Regions from separate parts of the Propionispora vibrioides genome, predicted to be linked through region 1. Evidence: a T-box and tRNA genes for the amino acid it is inferred to sense, from the RefSeq annotation. Region 1 holds a T-box; the other holds one or more tRNA genes.
What was found. A T-box is a leader RNA that pairs with one kind of tRNA and senses whether it is charged. The one in region 1 lies ahead of BMW43_RS20355 (valine--tRNA ligase), so its partner is inferred to be a tRNA-Val.

Region 1 (5,719 bases):
GTAAACCGACTCATATTGAAAATTTCGGTACTGTGGTCTGTGTCGGCGGCGGCATCGGGATTGCACCGGTGTATCCGATTGCCCGGGGCATGAAGGCGGCCGGCAATGAGGTGATCTCGATTATCGGGGCCCGCAACAAGGACATTCTGATCTATGAAGAGGAAATGACGGCTGTCAGCGATACGCTGCATATTGCCACCGATGACGGCTCTAAAGGTATCAAAGGATTTGTTACCGATCCTTTAAAACAGATGATTGCCGAAGGGAAGAAAATTGACCTGGTTGTTGCCATCGGTCCGGTGATCATGATGCGTAATGTGGCCGAAGTCACCCGGCCTTATCAGATTCCTACCGTGGTCAGCCTGAATCCGATTATGGTGGACGGGACCGGGATGTGCGGCGGCTGTCGCGTGTCGGTCGGTGAGGAGAATAAATTTGCCTGCGTTGACGGACCGGAATTTGATGCTCATAAAGTTGACTTTGCCGGCCTGGTGGCGCGGCAGCGTATGTATATTCCGAAAGAAAAACAGTATGCCGAACACTGTGCGTCGACCAAGGAAGGGGGATGCAAATGTCACTCTCACTAAAGAAGAACGCTATGCCCGAACAGGACCCCAAGGTAAGGGCCCGCAATTTTGATGAAGTGGCGCTGGGCTATGAGGCCGAGTTGGCCCAGGCCGAAGCGTCCCGCTGCCTGAACTGTAAAGCAGCCCCCTGCCGGAAGGGCTGTCCGGTGGATGTCGATATTCCGGCATTTATCAAGCATATTAAAGAAGGCGACATGGACGGCGCCATTGCCAATATAAAAGAGGTTAACGGCTTGCCGGCCATCTGCGGCCGGGTTTGCCCCCAGGAAGACCAATGCGAAAAGTTCTGCGTACTAACCAAAAGAGGCGAAGCGGTTGGCATTGGCCGGCTGGAACGCTATGCAGCCGATTACGCCCGCAAACAGGGTGAAAGTGCGGCCACTGCCGCCGCGGCAGCAGTGGGGCAAAAAGTAGCTGTCATCGGTTCCGGCCCGGCCGGCTTAAGCGCTGCCGGTGAACTGGCTAAAAAGGGCTATGCGGTCACGATTTTTGAGGCGCTCCATTTGCCGGGCGGCGTGTTGATGTACGGTATTCCCGAGTTCCGTCTGCCGAAAGAGATTGTGCAGGCGGAAATTGACGGTCTCCGTCAGATGGGCGTTGCCATCGAAGTAAATGCGGTTATCGGCCGAACTTTTACGGTAGACGAACTGATCGAGGAGGAAGGCTTTGATGCCGTATTCATCGGCACCGGTGCCGGACTGCCGCACTTCATGCACATCCCCGGTGAAAATTTCAACGGCGTATATTCAGCCAATGAATTTTTAACCCGCTGCAATCTGATGAAAGCATATCGTTTCCCTGACACGGGTACACCCATTCATGTGGGCAAGAAAGTGGCTGTCGTCGGTGGTGGCAATGTGGCGATGGATGCGGCCCGTACGGCATTACGACTGGGGGCGGAAGAGGTGCATATCGTATACCGCCGTTCCGAGACTGAACTGCCGGCCAGACTGGAAGAAATTCACCATGCCAAAGAGGAAGGCATTATTTTTACGTTGCTGACGGCGCCGGTAGAGGTGCAGGGTAATCAGGAAGGCTGGGTCACCGGCCTGAAATGTATCAGCATGGAATTAGGTGAACCGGACGCTTCGGGCCGCCGTCGGCCAGTGGAAGTTCCCGGCTCTGAGTTTGTACTGCCTACCGATACGGTGATCATCGCCATCGGACAGGGGCCGAACCCGCTGGTCCAGTCCACCACCAAAGGCCTGGAAACCAATAAGAAGGGAAATATTGTGGCCGATCCCGAAACCGGCGCCACCAGCAAGCCCGGTGTATTTGCCGGCGGCGATATCGTGACAGGGGCTGCCACCGTTATTTTGGCCATGGGCGCCGGCAAGAAAGCCGCTGCCGCCATCGACACTTATTTAAGCGACAAACGGGCCGGTCAGGCTTGACATTGTCTGCGTTAGGCAGTATAGTGTAACTGGTATATGGTTAAAAGGTTATGATGGGAAGAGTAAGTTCATGACTGGCTGTCAGAGAAGAGATCCTTGGCTGTGAGATCTCCCGGCGCAGTAGGGCCGAAGGTCATCCCGGAACCGCCGCACTGAACGAAAGTCAGTAGGTGCGGCCGTGTCACCGCGTTATGGTGTTTGAGTCCGGCGGGAGTTAGTTTTTGCCGGAGAAGCAAGGTGGTAACACGAAAGCAGGCTCTTTCGTCCTTTCCGGGGCGAAGGAGCTTTTTTGTTATGATTTTATCCTTCAGGAGGTATAAACATGGATGAGCAACAGATTCCTACGGTGTATGACCCGCAGACAGTAGAAAAAAAATGGTACCAATTTTGGGAGGAAAACCGGCTGTTCCATGCGGCGGCCGCATCGGATAAGGACCCGTTCAGCATTGTGATTCCGCCGCCCAATGTAACGGGACAGCTACATATGGGACATGCGTTAGATAATACGCTGCAGGATATTTTAATTCGCTGGCGCCGGATGCAGGGCTATAACACTCTGTGGATGCCGGGTACCGATCATGCCGGTATCGCCACACAGATTAAAGTGGAGGAAATGCTGGCCAAGGATAATGTCTCCCGCTATGACTTGGGACGGGAGGCGTTTATCGACAAGGTATGGGAGTGGAAGAAGCTCTATGGCAGCCGCATCCTCACCCAGTTGAAAAGCCTGGGCGCCTCCTGCGACTGGGAGCGGGAGCGCTTTACCATGGATGAGGGCTGCTCCAAAGCGGTGCGGGAAGTTTTTGTAAGTCTGTACGAAAAGGGACTTATTTACCAGGGCAACCGTATTACCAATTGGTGTCCCCGCTGCCATACGGCGTTAAGCGATATCGAGGTGGAACATGAGGAAAAACCGGGACACTTATATCATGTTCAATATTTTGTCGAAGGCAATCCGGACGAATCGCTGATCGTTGCCACCACCCGGCCGGAAACCATTCTGGGCGATACTGCCGTGGCCGTTCATCCCGAAGACAGCCGTTATAAGCAGCTAATCGGCAAACATCTGATATTGCCGTTAGTGGGACGCAGCATTCCGGTTATCGCTGACGAATATGTCGATCCAGCCTTTGGCACCGGTGCCGTCAAAGTAACACCCGCCCATGACCCGAATGACTTTGAAATGGGACTGCGCCATGAACTGCCGGAGATTATCGTTATCGAACCGAATGGTACCATATCGGAAGGCACCGGCAAATACAGCGGCTTGGACCGCTATGAATGCCGTAAGCTATTAGTCAGCGATTTAAAAGAACAGGGCTTCTTGGTGAAAATCGAGGATCATTCCCACGCGGTTGGGCATTGCCAGCGCTGCGCGACGGTGGTGGAGCCGTTAATCTCCAAACAGTGGTATGTGCGGATGCAGCCGTTGGCCGAACCGGCTATCGAAGCTGTGCGATCGGGAAAAATAAAATTTGTTCCTGAGCGGTTCACGAAGATTTACTTAAATTGGCTGGAAAATATCAGAGACTGGTGCATATCGCGGCAAATCTGGTGGGGTCATCGCATTCCCGCCTGGTACTGTGCCTGCGGCGAAACGGTCGTTTCCCGTAACTCACCGGCGGCCTGCCCAAAATGCGGCGGCAGCCTGGAACAGGACCCGGATGTGCTGGATACCTGGTTCAGCTCGGGGCTTTGGCCTTTTTCCACTATGGGCTGGCCGGAACAGACCGAAGAACTGAAAAGCTTTTATCCGACCAGTGTGCTGGTAACCGGCTATGATATTATTTTCTTCTGGGTGGCCCGCATGATTATGATGGGGCTGGAATTCCAGCAGGACATTCCGTTTGAACATGTATTTATTCACGGTTTGGTCCGGGACGGCCAGGGACGGAAAATGAGCAAATCCCTGGGCAACGGTATTGATCCGCTGGATGTGATCGAAAAATACGGCGCCGACACGCTGCGCTTTACACTGATTACCGGCAATACCCCCGGCAATGATATGCGGTTTTACTGGGAGCGGGTGGAGTCAAGCCGCAACTTTTCCAATAAGCTCTGGAACGCTTCCCGTTTTGTTCTGATGAACTTGACCGATTTTGATGCGACCGAGCGGCCTGACCCGGCGTCCTTTACGCTGGCCGATCAATGGATTTTGAGCCGTTACGCCCATACGGTGGAAGCTGTTACCCGTAATCTGGAGCGGTTTGAACTAGGGGAAGCCGCCCGCCTGCTGTATGAATTCATTTGGAATGAGTATTGTGACTGGTATATCGAGTTGGCAAAACCCAGACTGTATAATAAAGAACAGGCGGCAGCGAAGAGGACGGCCCAGTATGTATTATGGCACGTGCTGGAAAATACGCTGAAACTGCTGCATCCCTTCATGCCGTTTATTACGGAAAATATCTGGCAGCACCTGCCCCATGACGGAGTCAGCATTATGGTAGCCGCCTGGCCGGCCAAGGAGGCCGAGTATGTAAATGGTGCCGCCGAACAGCAGATGGAAATCATTATGGAGACCATCAAGGCGGTGCGCAACATGCGGGCCGAGGTCAATGTGCCGCCCGGCAGAAAAAGCGAAGCCATTTTACAGGCTGCCAATGCGGACCTTAAACAGGTATTGACCGATAATGTACAGTACCTGAAAACGCTGGCCGCTTTGGAGCCTGTGCTGATTACGGACAGTAGTCAGGACAAACCGGCCAATGCTATGACGGCCGTCGTGAACGGCGTGGAAGTGTATTTGCCGATGAAAGGCCTGATTGATATAGAGAAGGAAACAGCCCGGCTGAATAAAGAACTGGCATCGCTGGACAAAGAACTGAGCCGCCTGGCCGGCAAGCTGGCCAACGAAGGGTTTGTCGCCAAGGCACCGGCCGATGTTATCGCCAAGGAACGGGCCAAGGAACAGGAATACGGGGAGAAAAAAGCGGCGATCCAGGAACGGCTTAGTTACCTGGAAACACTATAAAGGTGATAATATGACATACGATGAGGCACTGGCCTATCTGGCCGGATTAAATACCTTCGGAATACAGTTGGGCCTGACGAGAATTTCCCGTCTGCTGGAGTTGATGGGAAATCCGGAGCGGCAGTTTAAGTCCATCCATGTGACCGGCACTAACGGCAAGGGCTCGACAACCGCCATGCTGTCCGCTATTCTGGTTGCCAGCGGGATCAAGACGGGGATGTATACATCCCCGCACTTGATTGATTATACCGAGCGGCTGGCTATCGACGGACAACCGGTTGCCCGGGAGGAGTTTGCCGCGGCAATCGAATATACCAGCCGCCAGGTGGCCAGGCTGCTGGAACTGGGCGGGGAACAGCCCACCGAGTTTGAAGTGCTGACGGCGGCGGCCTTTTATTGGTTCGCCCGCTGCCGGGTGGAATATGCGGTGATCGAGGTCGGTCTGGGCGGTTTGTTGGATTCGACCAATGTGATTGTACCGGAGATTTGCGTAATTACCAACGTAACGATTGATCATATTGATCGTTGCGGCGCTACGGTGGCGGAGATTGCCCACCATAAGGCCGGCATTATTAAGGAGCAGGTTCCTGTTGTTACCGCTGCCGAAGGGGAGGCGCGGGAACTGATCGGCCGGACGGCGGCCGGCAAAGCTGCTCCGCTATATAGTTGGGGAGAGGATTTTACCGCGTCCTTTGTCACAATACAGGGCCGGCTGCAGACCATTGATATCCAGGCCGGTGTCTGGAAAAAGCAGGATCGTTTTG
Region 2 (5,719 bases), on a different contig from region 1:
AATCCGCTGGACGAAAATTTTACGGAGGAAGATCAAAAGATCTATCAGCGCGAACAGGGCCGGATTATTGCCTCTTTAGCAGCTGCCAAACAAGACGGATTTTCCCGGATGATACTTATGACCCATTATCCGTTATTTTATGCGGGATATACCTGTCCTTGGCTTGAAGAGCTGTGCCGTCTTTATCCGATTGTTCATTACGTGTTTGGTCATTTGCACGGCAGCGGAATTTCCCTGGGACCGAATGGCTACTATGCAGGCGTGGACTGCCGGCTGGTTTCCTGCGATGCACTCGATTTTAAAGTAGCGACACTGATTTAGCGGCAGGTATGAACCGGTGGAAATGGGCATATAATCTGGTAATAGGCTATTGCGGGAGAATGGGGGCGATGGAATGGACGGTGATGTAAATGCACTCTATCAGGAATATCAAATTATGCGTTTGCGGGCAGCTACAGAAATACTGGATATATTAATGGGGTGGTTGGAACAGGAAGCGGTTAAGACTCAAAATAGTGCCACGGTCACACAAATCGCCACAACCATTGTCGCTGTCTTGAATCTTTCCCTGCAGCAACCGGCGCCGGTCGTGGTGGCACCGGCTACTGAACCGGTGGATTTGGAAAGTCCGCTTTTATAAAGCAAGTATTGGCAAGCGGAGCGAAAGCTCTGCTTTTTCTCATTCTATTTGGCGTTCTGCGAATTTGCCTAAACTTTGGAATTTATTGGGCGGCATAACCTGTTGTGGCCTGCGAGACAATACACGTAGCGGAGGTGAAGACAACGGTGGCAATATCTGGAAAGACAGTGCAGGCGGTGTCTCTGGACAAAATGATCTCACCCTTATCAAAGAATAAGATTCTAATCTTAGTTGAATCACAGAATCCTGGATTATGCGACCAGATGGAAACGACTTTTGCCCTGTTGAACGGTATTGGTTATGAACTGGCCGATCTTTTTGATGAATTTTTAGCCAACCGGTATTTAACTGTGGAAGCGGCAATTTCGCCGGAAAATGAGCGGGCAGCAACGGAACTGGTAAACTATCTGAACACGGCCCAGCTTTCCCAAGCCGTCAAGGCTTATCTTTTTGTTAATGAGGCGTTGATCCGTCCGGTGATTTCCAGCGTATCGATATAGGATTAGACGGGCTGCGAAAAACATTTAGAACTCGTAATCGGTAGGGCAGCTTACGCATGATTGTCGGGTGTGTCCGGAAATTAAGCCGGCTGCCATATGATCAAAGAGATATTTGAAAAAACACCCTAAGGGGCGTTTTTTTATATTATGAATATATTGGAGTGAGTATGAAAAGCGAGCAGGGAGAGATACTATGTGGAAGATGTTTTGCCTGGACCGGTGTATCCCCTTTTATACCGTCATTTTTATCTCCATCTGGTTTGTTGCCTGGGTTTTAAATTCCGTCCACAGCTTGCAGTTTGACTTTGATTTGGACCGGCTGAGAGATATCTATGCCTGGTTGATGACACAGCTTAACGCCACTCATGCCATAAATTCTATCTGGAATAGTCCTAAAGGCTGTGTTCCTGACAAGAGTGCCAGTTCTTAGGCGGATTAGAGAGCCGGTGACCAATTTAGCCAGGGATTGGAAGGCACTGATAAATTCCGTCTTCTCTATTGGCAATTTTTATGATAGAATTCACTTAACGCCGTTGGTAAAACTTGTCTTACCCAAATAACAAGACAAGCGGGAGGGAAGATAGATGGAATTATGGCTTACAGAACAGCAGACGGACCATGTGGGTCTGACTTGCCGTGTGAAAGAAACGTTATTTACGGGGAAATCCCCTTATCAGGATATCGCCGTGGTTGATTCAGCGGAGTTTGGCCGTATGCTAGTGCTGGATGGAGTGTTCCAGACTTCGGTTTTTGACGAATTTGTGTATCACGAAATGATTGCGCATGTTCCTTTGCTTACGCATCCTAATCCCCGTCAGGTATTGGTGATTGGCGGCGGTGACGGTGGCACAATCCGGGAAGTGGTAAAGCATCCGGCTGTTGTGCAGGCGGAAATGGTTGAGATTGATGGTTTGGTGGTAGAAGTAAGTAAAAAATACCTGCCTGAGATTAGTGAGGCCTTGCTTCAGGAGAATCCGAAGGTGCGGCTGAAAATTGGCGACGGTATTCAGCACATGAAGGAAGCGCAGAACAAATATGATGTGATTATTGTCGATTGTTCCGATCCCATTGGGCCGGGCGAAGGGCTGTTTACGCCGGAATTTTATCAGGATGTGTATAAAGCGCTGAAAGAGGATGGGTTATTCGTCCAACAGACAGAATCGCCCTTTTATCATCAACCGTTACTTCGCCGTCTCTTTAGTGATATTCGCGACCTGTTTCCCATTACGAGAACCTATCTGGCATCGATTCCCTTATATCCGGGCGGTTTGCACTGCTTCACCTTAGGATCTAAACATTATGACCCGTTGCAGGGTGAGGTGCCGGTGTTGCCGTTTTCCACCAGGTATTATAACCGGGACGTTCACCGGAGCTGTTTTGCCTTGCCGACCTTTATTCAGGATTTGTTAAAGTAGATATAACGATGACAAACAGGCTTGCCGCTATAGCGGCAAGCCTGTTTGTTTCCTGGGTCAGACGAGATTTTCCGGATTTAAGCCGTGCAATTCAGGCAATACAAAGATACCGTCTTTGCGAACCAGGCGGCCGTCAAAATAGATTTCACCGCCACCGTGATCCTTGTCCTGCATGCAGACCAGATCCCAGTGAATGGTCGATTGGTTGCCGTTATTGGCTACTTTGTAAGCATTGCCGGGAGTAAAATGAAAACTTCCTCTGATTTTCTCGTCAAACAGCGTGTCTTTCATCGGAATGGTAATATGGGGATTGACGCCTAAGGCAAATTCGCCGATGTAGCGTGCGCCTTCATCGGTATCCAATATTTCATTGATCCGCTCGGTGTGATTGGCAGTGGCTTTCACAATTTTTCCCTGACTGAATTCCAGACGGACATTCTCATAAGTAACGCCTTGATATACGGCAGGCGTGTTATAGCTTAAGACGCCGTTTATCGAATTTCTTACCGGAGCGGTGTATACTTCGCCATCCGGTATGTTGCGTAAACCGGAGCATTTTACCGCGGGAAGTCCTTTGACAGAAAAAGAAAGCTCCGTGCCGGGGCCGATAATCTTGACTTCATCGGTTTTTTCAAACAGTTCGATTAGCGGATCCATAGCGGCGGCCATTTTTTTGTAGTCCAGGTTGCACACTCTGAAATAAAAATCCTCGAAAGATTCGGTACTCATATTGGCTAACTGGGCCATGGAAGCATTGGGATAGCGCAGTACGCACCATTTTGTATGGGGCACGCGGATGTCCATATGGACCGGACCAACCCAGTTTTGCTGATACTTGCTCATTTGGGAGGCGGGGACATCTGCCAACTGGCTGACATTATGGCTGGCGCGGATACCGATGTAGGCATCCATTTGGCGCATGCGTTCCGCTTCCCACTGACCGATTAATGATAATTGCTCCTGATTGGCTTTGAGCAACAGGGAACGTTGAATTTGATTATTTTTTAGGGTGACGAAAGGGATGCCGCCTGCCTGATACACCTCGTCTATTAATGCCGTTGTCAGGGGCAGGGCATCATCTACCATTTCGATTAAGACCTTTTCACCCGGCTGGATATGGGTGGAGTAGGTAATCAGGTTATGTGCCAGGGTTTGAATTCTTGCATCCATAAATTTACCTCCTTTAGTTGCGGCCGGATCTGTTCAGACCGTTGAAAAGCTTATCTATCATAGTATTATTGGCTGCAGGTAATAATTATCCTGTCTGCGGCCGGGCAGAATAAAAAAATAAGTTAAAAAAATCATAATAGGGTATTGCGTTTTTTTATGTAATATGGCATAATATTAAATGTCCTTCCTCGATAGCTCAGTTGGTAGAGCAATCGGCTGTTAACCGATCGGTCGTAGGTTCGAGTCCTACTCGAGGAGCCAATACATTGGCCCGTTGGTCAAGCGGTTAAGACACCGCCCTTTCACGGCGGTATCGGGGGTTCGATTCCCCCACGGGTCACCAACATACGGGCGATTAGCTCAGCTGGGAGAGCGCCTGCCTTACAAGCAGGATGTCGGCAGTTCGATCCTGTCATCGCCCACCACATCAAACAAGCCACTCTAACAGGGTGGCTTGTTTATTTTTTGTGAAGAATGGAGCAGAAGGGCCTTTGTGTAACAGGGACTGTTCGGCAAATGAGAAGAGACAGAATTAGAGGGTTGCCAGACTCAGCAGGCCAAACAAACCGATGACCAGGCCGGATAGACGGTTGAGCCAGTGGAGTCTGGTACGATGAAAACGGGGACGGAGTATGGTGACAGTTCCGCATAGCAATAACCACCACAGTAAAGAGCCGAGGAAAACACCTCCGACGATAAACGCTGGCTGGATATATGTTTCACGCCAGGTGCTGCCGGCTTGCACACCAAAGCCGGCGAAGATGGCAGCGAAAGACATAATGGTCATAGGATTGGTTAATGTCAGAAAGAAAGCCGAAGAATAAGAACTGCTAAGATTATTTTTTATGGAAGAAGTGGTGACTGTGTCGGCTGGCAGGGATCGAAAGGTGGTATAGCCCAGATAAAGCAAAAACAACCCGCCAATAATATGCAGGAGAAATTGCTGGCTGATTAAAAAGGCGGAAACAGCGGTTATGCCAAAAGCCGCTATCAAACCATAGGCTGCATCGGCGGTTGCCGTGCCAAGGCCGGATAAAAAACCGTACAGCCAGCCATTCGCTAATGTGCGTTGAATACAGAGCAGGCCAATCGGACCTACGGGTGCGGCTATGGAGAATCCCAACAACATTCCTTTAAGAAAGAGTGATGATTCCATTGTCAGCGTTCCGTTGGCTGCTTGATGGGGAGTATGGGGGTTTCCTTGACAGTTGAAAGAATGATCGTTGTTCTGGTTTTAATGCCTGGCAGAGCTTTGATATCTTCGCTGATTAATTTTTCCAGTTCACGGGTTCCGGCACAGCGTACTTTGAGCAGGTAATCTTCCGCACCGGCTATATGGTGACATTCCATGATTTCCGGCGACTGCTTTACCAACTCTAAAAAGGTAGGTCTGTCCGCCGGATTGTCCAGCGTGATTAATATGATGGAGGCCAGGCCGCAGCCGGCGTATTCTGGGTTGATTAAGGCCGCATAGCCGGTGATTACTCCCTGTTCTTCCAGCTTATGCACTCTGTCAGCTGCGGCAGGGGCGGATAAGCCCAGTAAGGTGCCAAGCTCTGCCCAGGTTGCACGGGCATGATGCATTAAATGAGTAATAATTTTATAATCAAAATAATTCACCTAATAAAACGATCCTTTCGTAACTTTTTATCTAATAATACATTTGAATAATTTAAATGTCAATAAGAAATACAACAGATAAACAGGGAGAACGGGTAGCTTGCCGGCAATAAGAAACTGCCAGCCATATCATTTATAGAATATGGCTGGCAGTTTCTTATTTGAAGATTAGTAGTCTTTGTTTTGATTTGGCCTATTTTTATTTTTCCAGTTCCACGACAAATTTATTACGGTCACCGCGGTATTTGAGCTTTGAAAATTCAATCACCGTGCTATTGGGGAGGAACGCTTTGGTTTCAAAATATAGAAGCGGATCGCCTTCCTTGATTTCCAGAAACTGTGCGTCGGTTTTCGTGGCTCGTTGGGCTTCAAAA

Region 2: it encodes a tRNA-Val, which carries the amino acid that the T-box ahead of BMW43_RS20355 (valine--tRNA ligase) is inferred to sense. The anticodon was not compared.

What each region holds. Positions count from the first base shown of each region.
Region 1 covers NZ_FODY01000043.1:11,124-16,842, reverse strand. The annotation lists gene BMW43_RS20365 (sulfide/dihydroorotate dehydrogenase-like FAD/NAD-binding protein) at 1-587, shown strand, start outside; gene gltA (NADPH-dependent glutamate synthase) at 572-1,981, shown strand; T-box leader at 2,023-2,253, shown strand; gene BMW43_RS20355 (valine--tRNA ligase) at 2,304-4,955, shown strand; gene BMW43_RS20350 (bifunctional folylpolyglutamate synthase/dihydrofolate synthase) at 4,966-5,719, shown strand, end outside.
Region 2 covers NZ_FODY01000002.1:270,751-276,469, reverse strand. The annotation lists gene BMW43_RS03205 (metallophosphoesterase) at 1-321, shown strand, start outside; gene BMW43_RS03200 (hypothetical protein) at 395-640, shown strand; gene BMW43_RS03195 (hypothetical protein) at 787-1,140, shown strand; gene BMW43_RS03190 (hypothetical protein) at 1,334-1,570, shown strand; gene speE (polyamine aminopropyltransferase) at 1,725-2,555, shown strand; gene BMW43_RS03180 (aminopeptidase) at 2,613-3,725, opposite strand; tRNA gene BMW43_RS03175 (tRNA-Asn) at 3,911-3,986, shown strand; tRNA gene BMW43_RS03170 (tRNA-Glu) at 3,994-4,068, shown strand; tRNA gene BMW43_RS03165 (tRNA-Val) at 4,075-4,150, shown strand; gene BMW43_RS03160 (LysE family translocator) at 4,258-4,881, opposite strand; gene BMW43_RS03155 (Lrp/AsnC family transcriptional regulator) at 4,884-5,345, opposite strand; gene BMW43_RS03150 (GntR family transcriptional regulator) at 5,545-5,719, opposite strand, start outside.